Regions from separate parts of the Paenibacillus polymyxa M1 genome, predicted to be linked through region 2. Evidence: riboswitches for the same ligand, from Rfam matches in the RefSeq annotation. Region 2 holds a riboswitch; the other holds the start of a gene.
What was found. Region 2 has a riboswitch for cyclic di-GMP ahead of PPM_RS02230 (transglutaminase-like domain-containing protein). Riboswitches for the same ligand answer to the same signal wherever they lie in the genome.

Region 1 (5,673 bases), 850 kb from region 2:
TTTTGCGCAAAAAGGTAATGAGGTAATTTGTGTCGATCTGGAGCAGTACAAAATCGATATGTTGAACCGTGCGGAATCTCCGATTTATGAACCAGGTATTGAGGAATTGATCGCGTTGAATCTGGAAGCTGGCCGTTTAGAGTTCACCTCGGATTTGGCCGATGCGGTACGTCGCTCGGATATCGTCATTTTAGCAGTAGGTACGCCTTCACTGGCTAACGGCGAGGCGAATTTGTCCTACATTGAACAGGCGGCCGCCGATGTCGGGAAAGCCATGAACGGGTACAAGATTATTATGACTAAGAGTACCGTACCTGTCGGAACGAACGAAAAGATTAAGGACGTAGTGGCTCGTCATACGAGTTTGTCTTTTGATATTGTATCCGCGCCGGAGTTCCTGAGAGAAGGCTCAGCCATCAATGATACGCTTCATCCAGATCGCGTCATTATTGGTTTGGACAATACAGGTTTGCGTGAAACAATGGTCACTCTGCATCAGGTATTCACGGATAAAATCTATGTGACGGATATCCGCAGTGCTGAAATGATCAAATATGCCTCCAATGCGTTCCTGGCAACTAAAATTTCGTTTATTAACGAGATTGCTAATATTTGTGAAAAGGTTGGCGCGGACGTTACCTGTGTGGCTGAAGGTATGGGCATGGACAAACGGATTGGTTCCTCTTTCCTGCAAGCAGGGATCGGATACGGGGGCTCTTGCTTCCCGAAAGATACGAATGCGCTCATCCAAATTGCGGGTAATGTAGACTATGAATTTAAGTTGTTAAAATCGGTGGTAGAGGTAAATACCGACCAGCGCTTTATGATTGTATCCAAGCTGCGTGAATCGCTGGGTCAGCTAAACGGCGTATCGATTGGCATTTGGGGCCTCGCCTTCAAGCCCAATACAGATGATATCCGCGAAGCTCCAGCACTGGAAATCGTAGAAACGCTCATTCAGGCAGGTGCTATTGTCAAGCTGTATGATCCCATTGCGATGGATAAATTCAAGGAGCGCGTAGATCACCCGAATATTATATGGTGCTCCTCCCCGCAGCAAGCCGCCGAAAGAAGCGATGCTGTGTGCCTGCTGACGGATTGGGAAGAGTTCAAAGAAGTTGATCTCGTGCAATTGGGCTCCATTCTACACAAGCCAGTTCTGATTGACGGTCGCAACGTATTCACCGAGGAACAGATCCAAGGCTCCGGGCTGGAATACTACTCCGTGGGTCGTCCGCGGATGAGTGGGTGGAACAGAGATAAAGTGGAAGTTTAAAAGTGACAGATTAAAAAGTGACTGTGGTGATGTGGGAGGCGCTGAAGGCGCTGCGCGTGCAGATTGTTCTTCCGATTGCTGTTATTCCCGGATTTTCTAGATTGTATAAAACATTCAAAGGTTAAAATCCGGGGATAAAGGCAAACGCTGACGCTTCTTCAGAACAATTCTGTCCGCTCCGCTGCTTTTGCCGCACCAAGTCACGATGTTTAATCTCCCACCTTATGGGATGGGAGTAGAAGGGCGTATCGGAAGGAGCGGCATAGTTGAGCCGCTCCTTCCGATTAAGACGCCATTGCGGTTGTCGCAGCAATCTTGGCAAGGCGTTACGAAACCTCGATTACTAGAAGCTTGCAAGCACAGCGGGCAAGCGCCGAAAGCGTGAAATTTTTACAGGCTGACCGGACTTAATAATGTCCGGTCGTGCCTTTTGCACCACAAGGTATGATCGATATGATGCATTTTTTGAGTAGCGCAGGAATGGATTTGAATCTGGAGAAGCGATAGCGTTCGCCTTTGGACCGGGATTCAAACCTTGATACGATTTTATACAATCGAATGAATCCCGATCCAACAGCGATCGAAAGATCAAATCGAGCCCGTAGCGGGTCACTCAACCTTGCCCCATTCGATCACCAACCAATATAGAGAGGAAGTGGAGATTTATGAAGCTCGTACTTTTGTCTGGTGGTTCCGGTAAAAGATTATGGCCGTTATCCAACGATTCCCGTTCCAAACAATTTTTGAAGGTACTGGAGAGCCCGGAAGGGATTTCGGAATCCATGGTACAGCGGGTATGGAGACAATTGGGAGACAACGGATTATCCGAATCCTCGTTTATTGCGACAGGGAGAGCGCAGGTCGAAATGATCCAGAGTCAAATCGGATCGAATACGCGCATCATTGTTGAGCCGGAACGCAGAGATACCTTTCCTGCGATTGCGCTGACAGCGACTTATCTATATTCCATTGCGGGTGTTTCGCCTGATGAAATTATAGCTATATTGCCTGTAGATCCTTATGTAGAGGATGCTTTCTTTGCTTCCGTAGCCCAACTCGAACATACACTTCAGGAGAGTGAAGGAAAGCTTGCACTAATCGGGGTTGTCCCTTCCTATCCTTCAGAGAAATACGGTTATATTATTCCGAAAAACGATGCCACTCAAGGTAGCACAGGCTACCGCGAAGTGAGCCATTTTCAAGAGAAACCCGACCGGGAGCAGGCGGAGCGTCTAATGGAACGCAATGCTCTATGGAACTGCGGGGTTTTTGCATTCAAATTAAGCTATTTGCTGGATATTTTGGCATCCAAGGGCCTGCCGCTGAATTATGAAGAAATGCAAAAACAATATGCGTCTCTGGAAAAAATCAGCTTTGACTACGAAGTAGTCGAGAAGGAAAAAGACATCGTGGTGCTTCCGTACGATGGTTTTTGGAAGGATCTAGGAACCTGGAATACACTCACAGAAGAGATGTCTCATCAGCAAGTGGGTAGAGGGGTAGTAACGGAAGATTGCGTCAATACGAGTCTTATTAATGAGTTGGACATTCCTGTGGCGATCATTGGAACGAATGATCTGATTGTAGCCGCTAGCCCAGATGGCATTCTTGTGACCAATAAGGCAGAAAGTCCACGCATCAAGGAAGTGCTCAAGGCTCATGATCAGCGTCCAATGTATGAAGAACGTCGTTGGGGACAGTATCGGGTTGTAGACTATGTAAAGTATGACGAGGGTAATGAGGTACTGACCAAACGAATCCGCGTACACAAAGGTAAAAATATCAGCTACCAGCTTCACTTCAAACGAAGTGAAATCTGGACCATTATTAGCGGCGAAGCGGAAATTATTTTGAATGAGAAGCTGCATAAAGTAAAGGCCGGTGACGTAGTTCGCATCCCTGAAGGGACGAAGCATAGCATTTTGGCTGTAACCGATGTGGATTTGATTGAAGTTCAGACTGGCTCTGAGTTGGTTGAAGAGGATATTGTACGCTTTTGTATGGATTGGAATGAAATTTCTCGTCATCAATTTATCTCGTAATTATTTGCGTAAAAACGTAAAAAAGAAGATTTGATGAAAAATAATGTCCCAAACTGTCGAAATTGGGCGAAAACCTGTAAATTCATGAACATGACCTATTAAATTTTGGTAAAAAAAAGTCGATACTTAGGGTAAGAAGGAATCCAAACTCCTTCCAACGATAAACGCAGCCCTGTCGAAAGACTGGTACGCAAAGCTAAAGGGCCTTCCCGTAAGGATGGCAGCCTGGCTACCGAAAGGAAGAGCTAAAGTGAGATTCAATTTTATTCCTCTGTATCGACTGATACGTCATGTACTCCCCGTTGTTATACTTTTTTCTTTGTTTCCCGTCGGCTTTGGTGATTCTCTGTCTGTGGTGAATGCCGCTTCATTACAACCTGTTAATTCGGACGCTTCTACTCAGGCCCGTGAACTATACAATTATTTACTCAGCATCTCTGGAAAGAAAACAGTCACTGGTCAGCATGATTATTTGGAAAGTCCAGATGAATTAAGCAACAAGGTCCAAAAAATCAGCCAGGCGTATGTGGGTCTGCACGGCTATGAGATGGGAGCCATCTCTGGTCAATCCGACACTACAGAAGCAGCACAACGTAAAAATGTTGTCGATAGCGCTATTCGTTGGAGCAGAGCTGGTGGCATTGTGACGATGACTTTTCATGAAGCGTTGCCGGGTAGACCGCTGACTTGGGCCAATGTGCAGGCGAAAGTAAGTCAGGCGGAGTTCAATAAATACGTGACACCAGGCACTACGCAGTATAACCTCTTCATTGCCGATCTGGATAAGGTCGCTGTATCGTTAAAGCAGCTTCGTGATGCAGGTGTTCCAGTATTGTGGAGACCTTATCATGAAATGAATGGTGACTGGTTCTGGTGGGGAAACAAAAACAATTTCAATCAGCTATGGAATATCATGTACGACCGTTTTGTAAACACGCATCAGTTGAACAATCTGCTGTGGGTGTGGAGTCCCAATGCTCCCAATTCCTACACTGTCCCGTATACCCCGAAATATCCGGGGGATGACAAAGTGGATATTTTGGCAGTAGACATCTACAACAATGATTTTAAGCAAAGTCATTATGAAGGACTGCTCGGGTTGGCACGGAATAAGCCGATTGCCATTGGCGAGCATGGTGAGATGCCTAGCTCTGAGGTGTTGCAGGCACAGCCCAAATGGGTGTATTCCATGACTTGGGGCAAGATGCTGACTGAGAATAACACAACCAATCAAATACAGGATTATATGAACGATTCGAGGAGTTTGACACGGGATGATGTGAAAAATGGGCTGGCAGCAATCCAACAACCTGGGGCAGATGTGCCGACTTTACCGGATGAGGGACAAAGTGAGCCTATCCCGGTTCCGCCAGTAGTAATCGTACCTCCAGCTCCGACTCCTCCTTCTGTTCCTGATGTAGTATATGTGAACGGGCTGCGGGGCGAATATTTTAACAATATGAATGTGAACGGCAGTCCTGTTTTGATCCGTACAGACAGCAAGCTGGATTATAACTGGCGCGCCGTTGCTGCTGATCCCAAGGTAAATGCCGACCAGTTCTCGGTTCGCTGGACAGGTAAAATCAAACCACAATACAGCGAGACCTATACATTTACAACGATATCCGATGATGGTATTCGCGTATGGGTAGACGGCAAGCTGGTGATTGACAGTTGGTTCAAACAAAGCTGGACAGAGCGTAAAGGCAGTATTGCTTTGGAAGCAGGTAAAATGGTAGATCTAAAAGTGGAATACTATGATGAAAAAGGCGATGCGATGGCTCGTCTGATGTGGGAAAGTCAGCATGAAGCGAAAGCGGTGGTTCCCGGAAACGCTTTGTTTCTTCCTTGATAGATACTCTTTCCCGGTCATAAATTTTGAGGAGAGAGGGTGTATCATATGATGAAAAAATGGTTGACCCATAGGTATACGGTCGTATTATCCGGATTACTAGGTGTCGCAGCTCTAACCATGATCGCTTGGTTTATATACACGCCTTCAAAAAGTGCAGAATTGCAGACGGATAAGGTAGCGGCGGCCAGTCCAGTATGGAAGCTGGGCCAGAGGGATGACTCTTCAGCTGAATTTAAAGGAGTGGTCGGTAGGGATAATATCGAAATTTCTGGAGCAGCAGCTTCTACTGAATCCTCTGCTAAAGGAACATTCTCGGCGTTGTCGGAAGCAGAGAGTACAACAGTTCCGGTATTGCTCAGCAGTGGAGATATTCCTCCAGGTTTGAATGCATCCACGAATCCAGAACTGTCACTTCAGTATAAACTGAATCAGGTTCCTCCCAATGGTATGATATTCCGTGTTCGGATTTTGGATGCGGGCAAAGCGGTGCCGCAGATGGC
Region 2 (5,673 bases):
TGTCCAGCAGCTCCGTATTTCTCCATAAATCAGACAGCATTTGATCTAGCAAAGGTACAATGTACGCCGTTACATAACTGGCATCTTCCATGTAATCCAGCAGATTACGACGAAGCTCTTCGAGCTTATCGGATATAGCTGCATCACCTTCCCAAGAATCAATAAAGGTGTTTTTCCAGTGATTCAGCCCCTCACTGACCGTATCTTTGGCTGCCAGATGAATCAGCTGTGTGTTGAACCCATCCAGGACGGCCTGACGACGCGGATGTCCTTCATCTCGAAGCTCCGCTACGCGGTCCAGCAAAAAGTGACGAATCATCTCGCCCATACGCTCCTCATTCAAATAGCCAAGGAAAGCGTTCAGGGCAAACTGCATAAGCCCGCTCACCTGCAAGCCGCTAACAGCCTGCATCCCCAAGGTGCCTAGCGTAACCCCGGTGTCTGACCGCAGTAGCCAGGACTCCGTCTGCTCCAGCGCATAATCCAACGCCCGTTGGTCATACTTTCGCTCGCCAGCTTGCCGGGCGAGCACCTCTAGCAATGGTCCTATATCGAATTCTGTCGCCTGTCGCTTAACCCCGGTTGCGATGGCCGGGGCCAGCTCTGCCAGCGGAATCGAACGGACAAGTTGCTTGGCAAGAACATCTATAAAAGTAACCGCTTCGGGCGTACGTATTCCTTTTTCCACACTTTTCAGCACCAGCTCTGCCAGTCTAATCTCGGCAATTTTAGATGCAATACTTTCTTTATGAAGCAAATTATTCTCGACCGTGTTAACCAAGGCATCGGTCAGCTTTCCCCGATTTTTAGGGAGAAGCGCTGTGTGTGGAATCGGAATGCCCAGCGGATGACGGAATAACGCGGTTACGGCAAACCAGTCTGCCAACCCTCCTACAAGTCCGGCTTCAAAAGATCCGGCCAAAAGACGGGCCCAGCCAAATTGTTGAAAAGGTAACGTAGCAGCAAAGCCCGCTCCCATCATAACAAGTGACCAAGCTGCTGCGGTTTTTGTGTTTTTTGTTTTTCCCATCATGTACTCCTCCAAACTAACTGTAAAATTTGTTTCATTACATCTGTAGTACCATCATATCATTGCCTGTGCAGATACCAAAGGTAACCATACTCTATTGTCAACAAATTGCATGATATTTAAAATTTGCATATTAGCTTAAATTGAGTTCGCATAACCACACTTATTCATACATTTTCGTGAACAAAATCACAACAATTAAGTTACAACTATTTTCTAACAAAATGAGCCCTTTGAATCATTTTGTCGAAATATAGTCCCATTTTTCCTGAAACCTAAAGGATATACGCCTCAAAAAGTGGAATTGCAAGATTACGATATATTCATTGAGGAAATTAATTATTTCCAACCTCATTCTTTATTACATCAATTTAAGGAATGAATTCCAGAAAGACCCTATCCTTTTCAAATAGGTACTTTCTGGTTAATTTTGTTATATGATGTATAGCCTCAAATCGATACATGAATATACTTTAATGTGATAAAATAACCTTTGTAAATGGGAACTCCGGTTCTAAAAGGATATTCATGAAACAAACTACAATTGTCTTACTAAAATTGTTCTTTTGTAAAGGAATTGGATATGACAACAAACCAAAAAAATGCCCAGTATGTCTGGAGCGAAGATCCAGTTGCAATTATATGTACACCCTCTGCTTTTGCTAAAAAATCCCTCTTTTATATACAGGAAATAGGCTATTTCAAAACAGATGCTTATGTAATGGAACGGCAAAAGCTCACCTCTTTTTTGCTCCTTTTTACTCTGTCCGGAAGAGGGGAATTACAATACCGGGGCAAGGATTATATATTGAAACCTCATGATATGCTTTTTATTAATTGCGAAGAATATGTACAGTACAAAACTTCCTGTCAGAAGACATGGGAGTTTATTAGTGTGAATCTATATGGCAATCTTATTGACCATTTCTACGAACAATTCGATAAACACAATAAGCCTGTAATTTCACTACAGGATTCAAGTGCAGTATTGGACAAGCTGCGCACCTTATTACATGTACAGCCAGAACGAAGCTTATCCTCTGAGCTGCTCTCATCCAGGATAATCGTTGACTTGTTAACGATTATTTTACAGCACCCCTACACCAATCCCAACGCGAATTCAGATGGAACGGCAGAGGTGCGCAAGGTAAAGCAATATCTGGATCAATCCTATTGCGAACGGATCACGCTGGATTCGCTAGCAGAAATGTTTGGTCTAAACAAGTTCAACCTAGCTAAAAACTTTAAAAAACAGATTGGCTTTTCCCCTATTGAGTATCTTATTAATGTTCGTATCACGGCTGCTCAAAGCTGGCTTAAAACTAGTGATGTAGCTATTGTGGACATCGCACAATATGTGGGCATTCCCAACACAAGTCATTTTATCAATCTGTTCAAAGAACACATTGGAGAAACGCCTCATTCCTATCGCAAAAAATGGGGAAACCGTATAAAATAGGTCTTATGTATAATCTGCAAGCTTGCTTTGTCGATAAATAGCGAAAATCTGAGATTTAAACTTGCCTAATAGAGTACCTAACTGATAGAATAATAGTACAAGCTATTCAGGATAAATGGCAAACTTGTCGAAAGGCAAGGACGCAAAGCTACAGGGCCTTCTGTATGATGGCAGCCAGCTACCGGTTGAAGTGGCTTTTTGTCGTGCTTATTTTTCCCGAAAACTTTATACGAAATGGCAAACCTGTCGAAAGGCAGGGACGCAAAGCTATAGGGCCTTCTATTGATGATGGCAGCCTGGCCACCGAAAGGAAGTTTTTTATGGGGAAAATGATACTTTCCACACTTCTCCTATTTTTCATGCTGTCCGCAATTCTCTTAAATTCGACAATTTACGCTGCTGATAGTGTTGCATGGTTGGACCAAAACAATGTAAATCATGGGACGGTCAGTGTGCGCTACCCTGTTAAACCTAACGTTAAAACCAAGATTTTGGTTACCAAAGATGCACAAAAATACTCTTATAATCTAACACCCGGGAAATCCGAAGAAGTATTTCCTCTCCAAATGGGTAATGGGAACTATAACATCAGTATTTTAGAACAGCTTAGTGGTAATCAATATAAAGTGATAGGACAAGATACGATCGAGTTAAAGCTAAACGATAGCAAAGCGGTGTATCTTAATTCCGTTCAAAATATTAACTGGAGTAGTACTAATCAAGCGATTCAAAAAGCCCGTGAGTTAACCCAAGGTGCAACAACGGATCGCGAGAAGCTGCAAAAAATCTATGACTACGTAATTAGTCATATCAAGTATGACTCCAATCAGGCCTTTGCCTTAACGACTGACTATCTGCCACAAATTGATCATACGTTAAGCTCTCAAAAAGATATTTGTTATGGTTATGCTTCACTGATGGCTGCTATGTTACGAAGTGTAGATGTACCAACCAAGCTGGTTATGGGCAAATCTTCCTACGTGGACACTTATCATGCCTGGAATGAGGTCTACATCGATAATCAGTGGGTGGTCGTAGACACTACAGTAGATGCAGCACTTTATATGGGTAAACAGAAATTCCAAATGGTCAAAGATCCCTCCAAATACATTAAAACAAAGCAATATTAATATCAATGTTTTTAATTCATATTTTTAAAAAATGAAAAAATAGAACTACATTTCTTGAAGAGCCTTGATCACATGATCAAGGCTCTTTTTCTATCCTTGTTGAGAAATTGTTGAGATGTGGCATGTATTCTAGTCCAGGAAGACAATGAGATTTCCAACCATTATCTAATTTCGAGTCAAAAGGAGGAGGTTCATCCCCGAACATGAATTTTCATAAATTCTGAACAAGTAATTAATGCGGCTAACATAGCATCATATGAATGAATGATGAATATATAAATACAGTTCTCTCGACCTCGAAGGAATAACCATTAGCCGTTAAATAAGAGTATTTTAAGAATAGGAGATTTGTTTACCGTATGAGAAAAAAATGGAATGCAGCAACGGTTGCGCTATTGCTCTTTTTGCAGTGTTTGTTCAGCACAACACAAGCTTATGCACAAAATCCCGACTCTACTCTGCCAGTGACCCCAGGAGCCGATCCGGTTCAGAGTGTGACTAACGATGTTTATCCAATGCCCTCAGAGCCAATTAACATCCCACCTGCTGTCCCGGCTCCAGCCCCTGAACCAACTGCTGGCTCAACTTCTGAAGTTAGGGCAACTCAAGAAAGTATTTTAACCAAGCTAACCCTTACAGATTCTACTGGAAGTGTTATTGATGCAGTGTATAATCCCGATAGCCGTATTGATATTGGTTCCGCCATCCATTTAGGCTATGAATGGGAACTGCCGAACCATACGTATAAAGCTGGAGACACCTTTACCTTTCAATTACCTGAGCAATTCCAAATTTACACAGATATTATGTCTCCTTTGACGAATACAGATGGAGAAGTAGGTCATTTTACCGTAGACCGTCAAGGTAAAGTGGTTATGACATTTAATGATTACGTAGAAAGCCACTCTAATGTCAGCGGTAAGCTAGAGATCAAAACTGAATTTAGCACACAAATAGAAAAAGGCAGTACACAAGTTATTATTGCGATCCCGATCAAAGGCGGCGAGCAAACGGCTATCGTAAATATTAAGCCTGCAGCTGGTCCTACAATGGAGAAACAAGGAAAGTTTGATGGAAAAGACCAAATTCATTGGACAGTTGACGTAAATAAACACTTGGATCCTATCAAACACGCTGTAGTAACCGACCCAACTCCCCAAGGACTAGAACTAGTCAAGGACTCCATCCGGGTAAACCATTTACAAATTAATGTGAACGGAACCACCGTGCTGGGGGACACTGTTAGCGCAGATAAGTATACAGTAGAGACTGATCCGGTTGTGCCGGGCTTTATAATCCGTTTTAACGAGGAGAGTATTAACAGCGCCTACCGTATTCAATATTCCACAAACATAACAAGCGAGGATACTCGTTTCTCCAACACAGCCACTTTTTCAGGGGACGATGTGAAGGATACGTCCGCAACAGCTACAGTCACTGTTCAACGCGGGGATTTTTTAAGCAAAAAAGTGGAGAAATACGACCCAGTCACTCAAACGATCTCATGGGCAATCAAATATAATTTTGCCAACAAAAAAATTCCCGCAGCTAAAGCCGCGTTAAGTGACCGTTTTAATAACAGCCAACAACTCATCATAGATTCACTTAAAGTGTATAAAGGGGATACACAGGATGAGCTCCCTGCATCCCAATACAGCGTCACTCCAGTTATTGACGATCATGGTACCAATGGTTTCAATCTGCTTTTCAATACGGATATTGAAGCCCCATATACCATCCGTTATCAAACAAAGGCTATAGATCGTGTAGTTAAAAATAGTAAAATAAAGAACAGTGTAACTTCTGATGGGGTAACAAAAGAAACAACCACCGAACTGAAAAGTATAATTATCACCAAAGGCTATAAGGAACCGAACTATAACACCAAAACAATTCCTTGGGTCATTTCTATTAATGCGGATAAGTATACAATGGATCAAATCGTTATCGACGATGCCTTTCCGAATGGCAGTCTGGCCTTATTGCCGAACACATTGAAGATCCAAAGCGCGGACGGAAAAACAACACTAACATCACCGACAGACTACGAACTG

Region 1: linked by a shared signal. The riboswitch ahead of PPM_RS05860 (glycosyl hydrolase) and the one ahead of PPM_RS02230 (transglutaminase-like domain-containing protein) in region 2 are both predicted to bind cyclic di-GMP.

Annotation. Positions count from the first base shown of each region.
Region 1 is NC_017542.1:1,353,615-1,359,287, forward strand. Features, by position in the region: gene PPM_RS05850 (UDP-glucose dehydrogenase family protein) at 1-1,276, shown strand, start outside; gene PPM_RS05855 (sugar phosphate nucleotidyltransferase) at 1,942-3,318, shown strand; cyclic di-GMP riboswitch class I at 3,474-3,555, shown strand; gene PPM_RS05860 (glycosyl hydrolase) at 3,569-5,170, shown strand; gene PPM_RS05865 (hypothetical protein) at 5,219-5,673, shown strand, end outside.
Region 2 is NC_017542.1:503,143-508,815, reverse strand. Features, by position in the region: gene PPM_RS02240 (DUF445 domain-containing protein) at 1-1,030, opposite strand, end outside; gene PPM_RS02235 (helix-turn-helix transcriptional regulator) at 1,614-2,489, shown strand; cyclic di-GMP riboswitch class I at 2,597-2,675, shown strand; cyclic di-GMP riboswitch class I at 2,716-2,797, shown strand; gene PPM_RS02230 (transglutaminase-like domain-containing protein) at 2,810-3,619, shown strand; gene PPM_RS02225 (LPXTG cell wall anchor domain-containing protein) at 3,979-5,673, shown strand, end outside.